3 regions of the Bacillus sp. D386 genome follow, and region 1 is predicted to be linked to each of the others. Evidence: riboswitches for the same ligand, from Rfam matches in the RefSeq annotation. Region 1 holds a riboswitch; each other region holds the start of a gene.
What was found. Region 1 has a riboswitch for cobalamin ahead of FHY45_RS05725 (ABC transporter substrate-binding protein). Riboswitches for the same ligand answer to the same signal wherever they lie in the genome.
Positions count from the first base shown of each region.

Region 2: linked by a shared signal. The riboswitch ahead of FHY45_RS14895 (ABC transporter substrate-binding protein) and the one ahead of FHY45_RS05725 (ABC transporter substrate-binding protein) in region 1 are both predicted to bind cobalamin.
Region 3: linked by a shared signal. The riboswitch ahead of FHY45_RS18945 (FecCD family ABC transporter permease) and the one ahead of FHY45_RS05725 (ABC transporter substrate-binding protein) in region 1 are both predicted to bind cobalamin.

Region 1 covers NZ_VEMV01000002.1:146,904-150,185, reverse strand. The annotation lists gene FHY45_RS05730 (amidase) at 1-1,254, shown strand, start outside; cobalamin riboswitch at 1,399-1,578, shown strand; gene FHY45_RS05725 (ABC transporter substrate-binding protein) at 1,770-2,741, shown strand; gene FHY45_RS05720 (FecCD family ABC transporter permease) at 2,743-3,282, shown strand, end outside.
Region 2 covers NZ_VEMV01000004.1:599,852-603,133, reverse strand. The annotation lists gene FHY45_RS14900 (TetR/AcrR family transcriptional regulator) at 1-355, opposite strand, end outside; gene FHY45_RS14895 (ABC transporter substrate-binding protein) at 508-1,473, opposite strand; cobalamin riboswitch at 1,584-1,777, opposite strand; gene FHY45_RS14890 (DUF6509 family protein) at 1,804-2,106, opposite strand; gene FHY45_RS14885 (polysaccharide deacetylase family protein) at 2,257-2,946, shown strand; gene FHY45_RS14880 (antibiotic biosynthesis monooxygenase family protein) at 3,078-3,282, opposite strand, start outside.
Region 3 covers NZ_VEMV01000007.1:37,365-40,646, reverse strand. The annotation lists gene FHY45_RS18950 (ABC transporter ATP-binding protein) at 30-821, opposite strand; gene FHY45_RS18945 (FecCD family ABC transporter permease) at 815-1,867, opposite strand; cobalamin riboswitch at 2,046-2,191, opposite strand; gene FHY45_RS18940 (LLM class flavin-dependent oxidoreductase) at 2,239-3,240, opposite strand; gene FHY45_RS18935 (tetraprenyl-beta-curcumene synthase family protein) at 3,268-3,282, opposite strand, start outside.

The DNA.
Region 1 (3,282 bases):
ATTAAAGGCGAACCGATTACAGCGGGTTCAAAATTACATGTAAATCGGATTGCTAAACGGGATTCTAATTTTGTGAAAAAAATTCGTGAGGCAGGATTTGTCATTATTGGACAGACGAGTTCTCCGGAGTTTGGTCTGAAAAATATTACTGAGCCAGCTGTATATGGAGCGACACGTAATCCATGGAACCTGCAGCATTCATCGGGTGGATCAAGCGGCGGAGCATCAGCCAGTATAACTTCAGGTATGGTCCCAATTAGCGGTGCCAGTGATGGCGGCGGCTCTATTCGTATACCGGCATCATTCACTGGATTAGTAGGCTTGAAGCCAACAAGGGGAAGGACACCCGTTGGTCCAGGTGTGGGCCGCCAATGGCATGGAGCTGCGGTAGATTTTGCCTTAACCAAAACGGTTCGTGATAGTGCAGCTATGCTGGATGCCTTGCAAATCATTCAGCCGGATACTGCCTTTCAGGTACCTTTATATAATGGGAGCTATTTGAAGGAGCTTTCGAATCCATTGAAAGAAAGGTTTAAAATTGCTTTTTCCACAAAGTCTCCGGTGGGAACACCCGTTAGTGAAGAAGCTGTAGAAGCGGTACATAAGACAGTCAAATGGCTGGAACAGGCAGGGTTCACCGTTGAAGAATGTGATAATGGGGTAGATGGAATCCGCCTTATGGAAAATTACTATATTATGAATAGCGGAGAAATGGCAGCAGATATACTGTCCATTGAGGAAGCCATTGGACGGCCGATTACCGTTAATGATATAGAGATAGTCACATGGGTACTCAGAACTGCCGGGCAGAATGTATCAGCTGTTCAATTTACACGCAGTTTAGCTGAATGGGATACGGCAGCTGCACAAATGGCCAGGTTCAATGAGGATTATGATTTGTATTTGACGCCGGCAACAGCTTTCTCAGCTCCAAAGGTGGGCGAATTGACGCATACGGATGAACAGAGCTTGCAGTTATTGAAAGTAAATGAACTAAAACCCTCTGATCAGTTAGCAATGGTCTATGAAATGTTTAAACCAAGTTTAACGTATACGCCTTTTACACAGTTGGCGAACATCATCGGACAGCCTGCGATTAGCTTGCCTGTTCATATGACAGATTCTGGCTTACCCCTTGGAGTGCAATTGATGGCTCCAAAGGGAAGGGAAGATTGGCTTCTTAAAATAGGAGCGTTGTTAGAGCAATCCGATATATGGGTTGGACAGAAAGGGAATCCATATATTGGATGGTGATAAAAGTGATAGATCGACTAGAAGATGCGTGTAATTCAGTTGGTCAATTAAAACAGTCATTTCACTTGTTTATATTTATGAGAATTCCTATATATCGAAAATATCTTCCGTTTACATTTTCAACATGATATATTAATAATACGAAAATTTAAAACAATCATAAGTGCTCACTATTGTGAGGTAAAAGGGAATCCAGTGTAAATCTGGAACAGCCCCCGCTACTGTAAGAGCTGATGAAATCACGTGACCACCTTTAAATGAGGGAAGGTGTGAGAGTAAAGTGAAGCTCAGAGTCAGGAAACCTGCTTATGAATGTGTATTGCTTACTTTTCGGTGGGAAAAGGGATGGCGAACGTAGAGATGATTGTGTCTTTGCGCTGATTTTGACAGCGTTTTTTTGTCTGTGCATGAATCAAGCCTGTTTTCCTTAACCGGGAAGACAGGCTTTTTTATGTTTAATATTTCAGCGTGAATTCGCTAAATATAATAAATTTTGGAAAAGGGAGAATAGTGAGATGAAAAAGATTGCAAGCTTATCACTTTTGGTGTTCTTATCCGTTTTTGCATTGTTTGCATGCGGAAATGATGAGACAGTAAACAACCAGAAAAATGAAACAAACCAGGAAACTAGCGAGTATCCGAAAACACTGACAGATGGTCGTGGAGAAAAGGTAACAATAAAAGAAAAACCTTCAAGGATTGTTTCAACAACGTTGGCCATTGATGAATATTTATTGCCATTGGCAGAAGAGGAACGGATTGCAGCGGTTACGAAAATGTCTACAGACTCAGGGATTTCGAATGTAGCAGATCTAACAGATGGAATTGATACAAAAATTGAATCAGTCACATCTGAATTGGTGCTGTCACTTCAGCCTGATTTAGTGCTGATTCCTTCCTATGTAGATCCTGAGGTTCTTAAACAAATTGATGCAGCAGACATCACCACCTACCAACTTAAAGATGATTCCTCTATATCAGGTGTATTGGATGGTCTAATGGAGGTTGGTACCATTGTTGGCGAGGAAGATAAAGCAGAAGAAATCATAGCTGATGTCAAAAAGAGGATGTCAGATTTACAAACGAAAGCAAAAGCACAAACAGATAAAAAACGAGTGGTTTACTGGACACAGCAAAATTCTTCAGTTACTGAGAATACTACAATAGGAGAAATCATCACCTTAGCAGGCGGGATAAATGCCATTACAGAAGCGGGCATTACCGGTGAAGAGTATCCTGATTATCCGAATCTTTCAAAGGAAAAATTAGTTGAGTTAAATCCAGATGTGATTATTACAAGTGATTGGCAGTATGATGGCTCAAAAGCAACATTCGTCGAGGAATGGAAAAAGGATCCGGCACTTAAAAATCTTAAAGCCTTTAAGAATAATGAAGTGCATGTGATAGATAGCGCAAATTTAACAACGGCTTCCCATTTTGTGATTGAGGGAGCAGAAGATATTTATCAAGTTTTATATGGAGAATAATATGGTTTGTAAACAGTCTAAACAGGTTCTTATTTTTGGAATCCTGATTTGTTCCTTGCTCGTATCGTTACTTTTAGCAACCATGTATGGCGGGGTCATCGTTCCATTTACGGAAACTGTGAAAGTATTACTCTCACTGCTTCCATTTATAGAGTTTGACTATAACCCAATGTATGAAACAATCCTTGTGCAGATTCGCCTGGGGCGGGTTGTTGTGGCTGGATTAGTCGGGGCAGCCTTGGCAATATCGGGAGTCGTGATGCAAAGTGTGTTTCGCAACCCGATGGCTGACCCCGGCATAATTGGTGTTTCATCAGGTGGAGCATTCGGAGGTGTACTGGCCATCTATTTTGGTTTGGCCGCGATCCATTCTCTTTTCGTCCCATTAATGGGCTTTATCCTGGCTGCATTGACTTTGTTTGCAATTTATATGATTGCGACCAATCAAGGAAGGACCTCAGTACTGACATTGCTGCTGACGGGTATTGCGATTAGTTCTTTTTTATCAGCCTGTACCTCTCTGCTAATCTCTTTTTCGAAT
Region 2 (3,282 bases), on a different contig from region 1:
AAACTCCGACTGATTCGAGTAAAATAAAATTGGCAACAGCCTTATTGGAAAAGCAAATTTCCAAATAGCGAAGAATTCCGGCATATGCTTTATAACCAATGCGTGGTTCCCGTAAAGCTGCAAGCTTAATCTCTTCTGCAACTTCTCCAATCAAACTTTCACAAAGTGCAACAATCAAAGTCTCTTTATTGCCGAATTGTTGGTAGAACGTTGTTTTCGAGACATGTGCATACTCAACTATGTCCAGAACTGATGTATTCTTGTAACCTCTTGTAGTGAATAATTGCAGGGCTGCATATAGCATTTTATCTCTTGCTTCGGTCGGCAGGTCATTTACATATAACATTCTTATCATTCCAATCCCATGTGTGAGTACGAATACGTATTGGTATCATCATACCTACACAAAAGGGAAATTTCAACAAAATTGTTAGAAAATTTAATTTATTTTCTTCAACAAAAAAAGAGCCTCCCAAAGTAAAATGGGCGGCTCTTAAATGAAAATGTTTATTTAAATATTTCAGGATAGATTTTTTCAGCTATCAATTGCAAGCCTTCTGTTAAACGTGGTCCCGGTCTTGACACTGTGTCATTATCTACATCATAAACCTGCTTATTTTGAACGGCAGGTACCTCGGACCAAGCTTTTCTTCCATATACCTTTTCTTCTGGATTTTCAATATAATAGCCATATGTAGTAAGAATAACATCAGGATTGCGATCAATGACTTGTTCTTCATTCATTGTTACCCAACCCTCTTGATCAGCGGCAATATTCTCTGCCTGAATGATATCAAGCATTTCGTCTATATAGGTTCCGTTAGCCGCTGTATATAAATCCGGTGAGGAAGATACTTCAATCCAAACCTTCTTCTTATCTTTTATAGCACTTGCTTTCTCTTTAATTTCTGCTACTTCTTTTTTCATATCCGAAATAATTTCATCAGCTTTGTCTGATGTTCCGGTTGCTTTAGCAATCAATTCAATTGTTCCATATGCACCATCAAACGAATTGGCGTCAGGTACGATAATAACATCAATACCAGCTGTCTGGAATTGTTTAATGGTATCCTTAGCATTATTAAAATGACTGGCAGAAAGCAATAAAAGATCCGGATTTAATTCCAACACTTTTTCAATATTGATTTCTAACCCGCCGACCTTAGGTTTGTCAGCAGCTTCTGTAGGAAAATTACAATAATCTGATACACCAATGATTTTCTCTCCAAGACCTAGTGCATAGGCCGTTTCAGTATTGCTTGGCAGCAAGGATACGATCGTGTCCGGCTTTTCCTCAATCTTGATGCTTTCTCCGGATCCATCCCTTACCTCAACAGGAAAGGCTGTGGACGTTGATTCAGAAACCTCTTTCTTCTGGTTTGAGTCATCTTCAGTTGACGAACACCCAAACATTAACATAGATAGCGTAAGCATTAGCATAAATAAAAATAAATAGTTTTGCTTTTTTAGCATAGTTATTCCCCTTTCCAACATAATAAAAAAGCCTTAGCTCGAAAAAAGCTAAGGCGAAAATCCACATTAAAATAACAGGATTGGACGCCTACTTTTCCCTCCGAAAAATAGTACATACAAAAGAAAGAGCAGGTCTCCTGGCTGACGCATCAATTTACTCTGATTTACCTTCCCATGCTCTAAACAAAGAGCCGGTGGTTTACAAATCATTTCATCCGCGTATACAGTAGCGGGGGCTGCACCGGATTTGCACCGGTTTCCCTATTATCCTAATAAATAAGGCACTCTTACACTATTCAATATTTATATTTTTTATATAATCAGCTATCTTCATTCTTCTTCATATTCAACATCAGTATGTTCCCTGCAAAATTGTAAAACCATCGATAATTCATCTTCCTCAAGCTCAAAATCCAAAATACTTTGTGTTTCACTTTCTATAAACTCATATTTTGAAATTTGGTCCTGATTTTCATCCATTACATATATAACACGCAACAGAAGACCCTTATCGGTATATAGTTCATCTTCCTCGGGAACGGAAATCTCCAGTACATATTCGAACCTTTCTCCAGAAAGGATACCAAACGGGTCTTCCAGTTTCTCAACTGTATAACTTTGTATCTCGATCATCTTTATCAACCTTTCTAAAATGCTTATGTCTATTATACATGTTCAATCTCTTTATTAAACATTTTACCCAATTATTCAACTCCGTTTAGGAATATTTTTTAACAAGAATCAAAAACTATATTAAAATCACTTAATCCATAGGAGTTTATTATGCGTACTCTATCTGTTCTCACATTGCTCATTATCCAGCTTCTTATTCCATCTGAAACATTTGCAAAGACAGCCTACCTCAGTTTTGATGATGGTCCCTCAAACATCACACAGGAAATCCTCGATATCCTCAAAGTTCAGGATGTTAAGGCAACCTTTTTTGTAACGGGAACAGCCAGCCCGGGACATATGTATTTATATAAAGATATCGTAAAAAATGGACACGCTCTTGGACTGCATTCCTATTCTCATAATTATTCCAAAATCTATCGATCCAAGGATACTTTTTTTAAAGACATTACTCAACTGGAAGAATTTTTGGAAAGGGAAGTAGGCGTAAGCCCGAAAATCCTACGATTCCCCGGCGGCTCCAATAACTATGTCGCAAAACAATATGCCGGGACTGATTTAATGGATCAATTAAAGACTGAGGTAATAAAAAGAGGATATAAATATTATGATTGGAACTGCGATGCTAACGATGGATTAAATCCTCCAATTCCAGAAAAAAAATTACTTAAATTAATTATGCAAGGGGTAGGTGAAAAAGAAAATCTCTATATCCTCCTGCATGATTTTAACGGCAATACAACAATCGTGGATGGGCTTCCGGAAATCATTCGCCGTCTGAAACATAAGGGATACACCTTTAAAATAATGGATGAGTCCACACCAACTTTTGAATTTTAAAAATGATAAATACTCCTATCAGTTCAAATCGCAAATGCTGTCCATTATTCTGTAACGCTTCTTTTCTAACCTGAAATAAGGTTTACATTATAAAACAAACGCCCTTTCAGGTAGGGGCGTTTTGTTTTTTATTATTCGACTACAAGGTAATTGCCATGTTCCATATTGATTACGTATTCTGGCTTTGGGGGCTTACCTCCGTGCTCCTTGATTTTCGCTTTATGGCCAGCGATATGCTCAGGGCTCTTTTCCCATGCTTTCCATGCTTCCTCTGATTCCCAGCGGATAATCATGACAACTTCTTCTTCCCCACGCGTTGTTTTTTTCACTAATAAC
Region 3 (3,282 bases), on a different contig from region 1:
TTATGGATGCTCACACTTTTTATATATAATCATTTAAAGTTCTCAGGGGTAAAAAAGATCTGCGGTGTTCCCGTAATAGGATGAGGGCGACTTACCAAATCTACCTCGTATACAGATGAAAGCAATGTTTCATCATAAAGTAAATCTATTCCACCCTCCGCCACCTTCCTTCCATCCTTAAGCAAAGCACATCTATCTGCATATAAAGCTGCCATGTTTAAATCATGGAGGATGGCGACAATCGTCAGCCCATTTTGAAGCTGGAGCCTCTTTAATAAATTTAACAATTCGATTGTATGCTTTACATCCAGATGATTTGTAGGTTCATCGAGAAACAGGAGCTTTGGCTGCTGGGCCAAAGCCTTTGCTAAAAGGACACGTTGCTTTTCCCCTCCGCTTAATGACGAAAAGTATGTATACTTAAATTTCAGCGTGTTTGTCTGAGCAAGACACTCATCAACAATTGCGTAATCCTCACTACGGTAATGATTAAAAAATCCCTTCTCCTGATAAGGATACCTGCCTAATAGTACGATTTCTTCCACCGTAAAATCTATACCCACCATATGTTCCTGACTTAACACGGCTGCAATTTTAGCCAATTCTCCGGTTTTATAGGATGAGGTCCTTTTCCCATTAATGATTGAAGTCCCTTCTTTATATTCCATTTTTCCCAATATACTTTTAATCAATGTCGTCTTACCGCTTCCATTTGGACCAAGAAGAGCAAAAAATTCTCCGCTCTCAACCTTAATAGATAAGTCCTGAAGCACTTGCTTATTTTTATGATAGCCTGCACTGAGGCTCTCTACGGTTAACATGTCAAATTCCTTCTTTTTATGCGTTCTTTAATCAGTAAGATTGTAAATACAGGTGCACCGATTAAGGCAGTAATGACACCGATTGGTAATTCCTGCGGGTTGATAATCGTACGTGCAATCAAGTCAGCCAATACGAGATATCCACCTCCAATAATCATGGATAATGGCAGTAAGTGGCGATGATCAGCACCAGCAAGAAGGCGAACAAGATGTGGAATAACCAGTCCAACAAAGCCAATAGCTCCTGATACGGCAACTGCTGCACCCGTTAATAGTCCAGCCCCGATAATAATGATTATTTTCTTTCGTTTCACATCGATACCATTATATTGAGCGGATTGATCTCCAAGAGCCATCCCATTTAGTTCACGATAATGATATAAAATTATGGAAGCTCCTATAATAAAAAAGGGAATCAATATACTGACGTGTCCCCAATTTTTCATAGCCACACTGCCCATCAGCCAGTTTAATACTTCCCTCATTTGATCTCCTGAGGATAGCGCAATGATAAGTGAGACCACAGCGCCAATGAATGAATTCATAATTATACCGGCTAAAATAATGGTCTCATTTGCATAGGTAACACTAGCTGCCTTTGTAATACCAAATACAATAAACAAGGTTATAAAACTAAACACGATTGCAACAAGCGGCAATGTGAACTGACCAAAAAGAGCAAATTCGATATTAAAGAATAGAACAATCACTGCCCCAACCGATGCACCGGAAGAAATTCCAATAGTATATGGATCAGCGAGTGGATTTTGCAAAAGCCCCTGAAAGGCAGCACCGGCAAGTGCCAGTGAGGCACCCACAAATAAAGCGATTAATACCCGGGGTAATCGTATATTCCAAATAATCATTTCTATATTTTTTGGACCGGTATAGAAGGATTCCTGGCCGGTCACGTTCTTCAAGAGAATCCCAAGAATATCTTTAAATGACATGTCCACGCTGCCTATAAACAGGCCGAGCAACGCAGCGAGCAGCAAAAACAGGATACTCCCAAAATAAATACCGGTTGTTCTATTTTTATTATTCATAACTTATACTTCAATTCCTCTTTACTCCTGGCGGCGAACCTCGGATTATTCATGCACTTTAAAACAAGATTATAAGCTACAACACATAAAAAATCCTTAGCTCAGGATGGTATTGAGCTAAGGATTCACTTTTTCACGCCTGTGAATACAATAAGCCTACTTTTCCCTCCGAAAAATAAGTACTAAAACTCTAAAAGCAGGTTTCCTGGCTTTTACTAAATCAGACTTGTGATTTAGTAAGTACAGTAGCGGGGGCTGCAACGGATTTGAACCGTTTTCCCTTTTACCCTCGTGTACCGAGGCACTTTAAAGTGATTTATTAGATTTTATTCTTATTCTAATAGATTGATTGACTAATGGCAAATCCACTATTATTTCAACAGTTCTTTGGCAATTAATCTGAAGGAGTTTTCTTTAGCCTCGTATGAATGGGTGATTGTCACAAGCATAATTTCATCTGTAAAGAAGCGTTCACTCAGCTCTCTAATTTTTTCTCCAATCATTTTAGGAGAACCGATAATCATCTTGCTTCTGTTGTAATCAATCCGAGCTTTCTCAAACTGCGATAATGACATTTCATGAATTTCTTTTGGGTGAGGTGTTCCCTCTCTTATAATTCCCTGTGAAAGAAACAGCATCGATAAATCCAATGAACCAGCCAGATATTCTGCCTCTTCGTCCGATTCCGCACAAACTGTAAATACAGTAACCATACCTGATGGATTCTGTACTAACTCTGTAGGTCGAAATGCTTCATGGTAATGCTTCATATTTTCTTCAGCATATTCACTGTTAATAAACAAAGCAAAATTATAGGGTATACCCTTATGAGCTGCAAGAGCTGCGCTAGATGAACTAGATCCAAGCATCCACAATTCCGGCGGAGATGTAATGGTAGGTGTCGCCGATAACCCATATAGAGGATGCAATTCCGGTATTTGATCATAGAGATACCAGGATAACTCATCTACCTGGTCAGGAAAACGATGCAGTTCCTGTACTCTCCCCTCCTGCAACGCTCGCGTTGCTCTTGGCATCCCTCCAGGAGCCCTGCCGATTCCCAAATCTATTCTTCCTGGAGCTAAACCAGATAATACTCTGAAGTTTTCAGCTACTTTATAAGCACTGTAGTGAGGCAGCATAACACCGCCTGTTCCAACTCTTATTTTATCTGTTTGAGCAGCAATCCATGTTGCCAATATCTCAGGCGAAGATCCTGCCAAGCCTTGACTATCATGATGCTCGCTGACCCAAAATCTTGAGTATCCCCACTCCTCAGCCAATTTTGCCAGTTTGACCGTATTAGCAAGTGCCTGCTCTGAAGGCTCTCCAACAGAGCGCGGTGACTGGTCTAGAATACTTAATTTCACCATTCTGCTCCATCCCCTTAGTATTGAATGCTAGACTCGCCTATT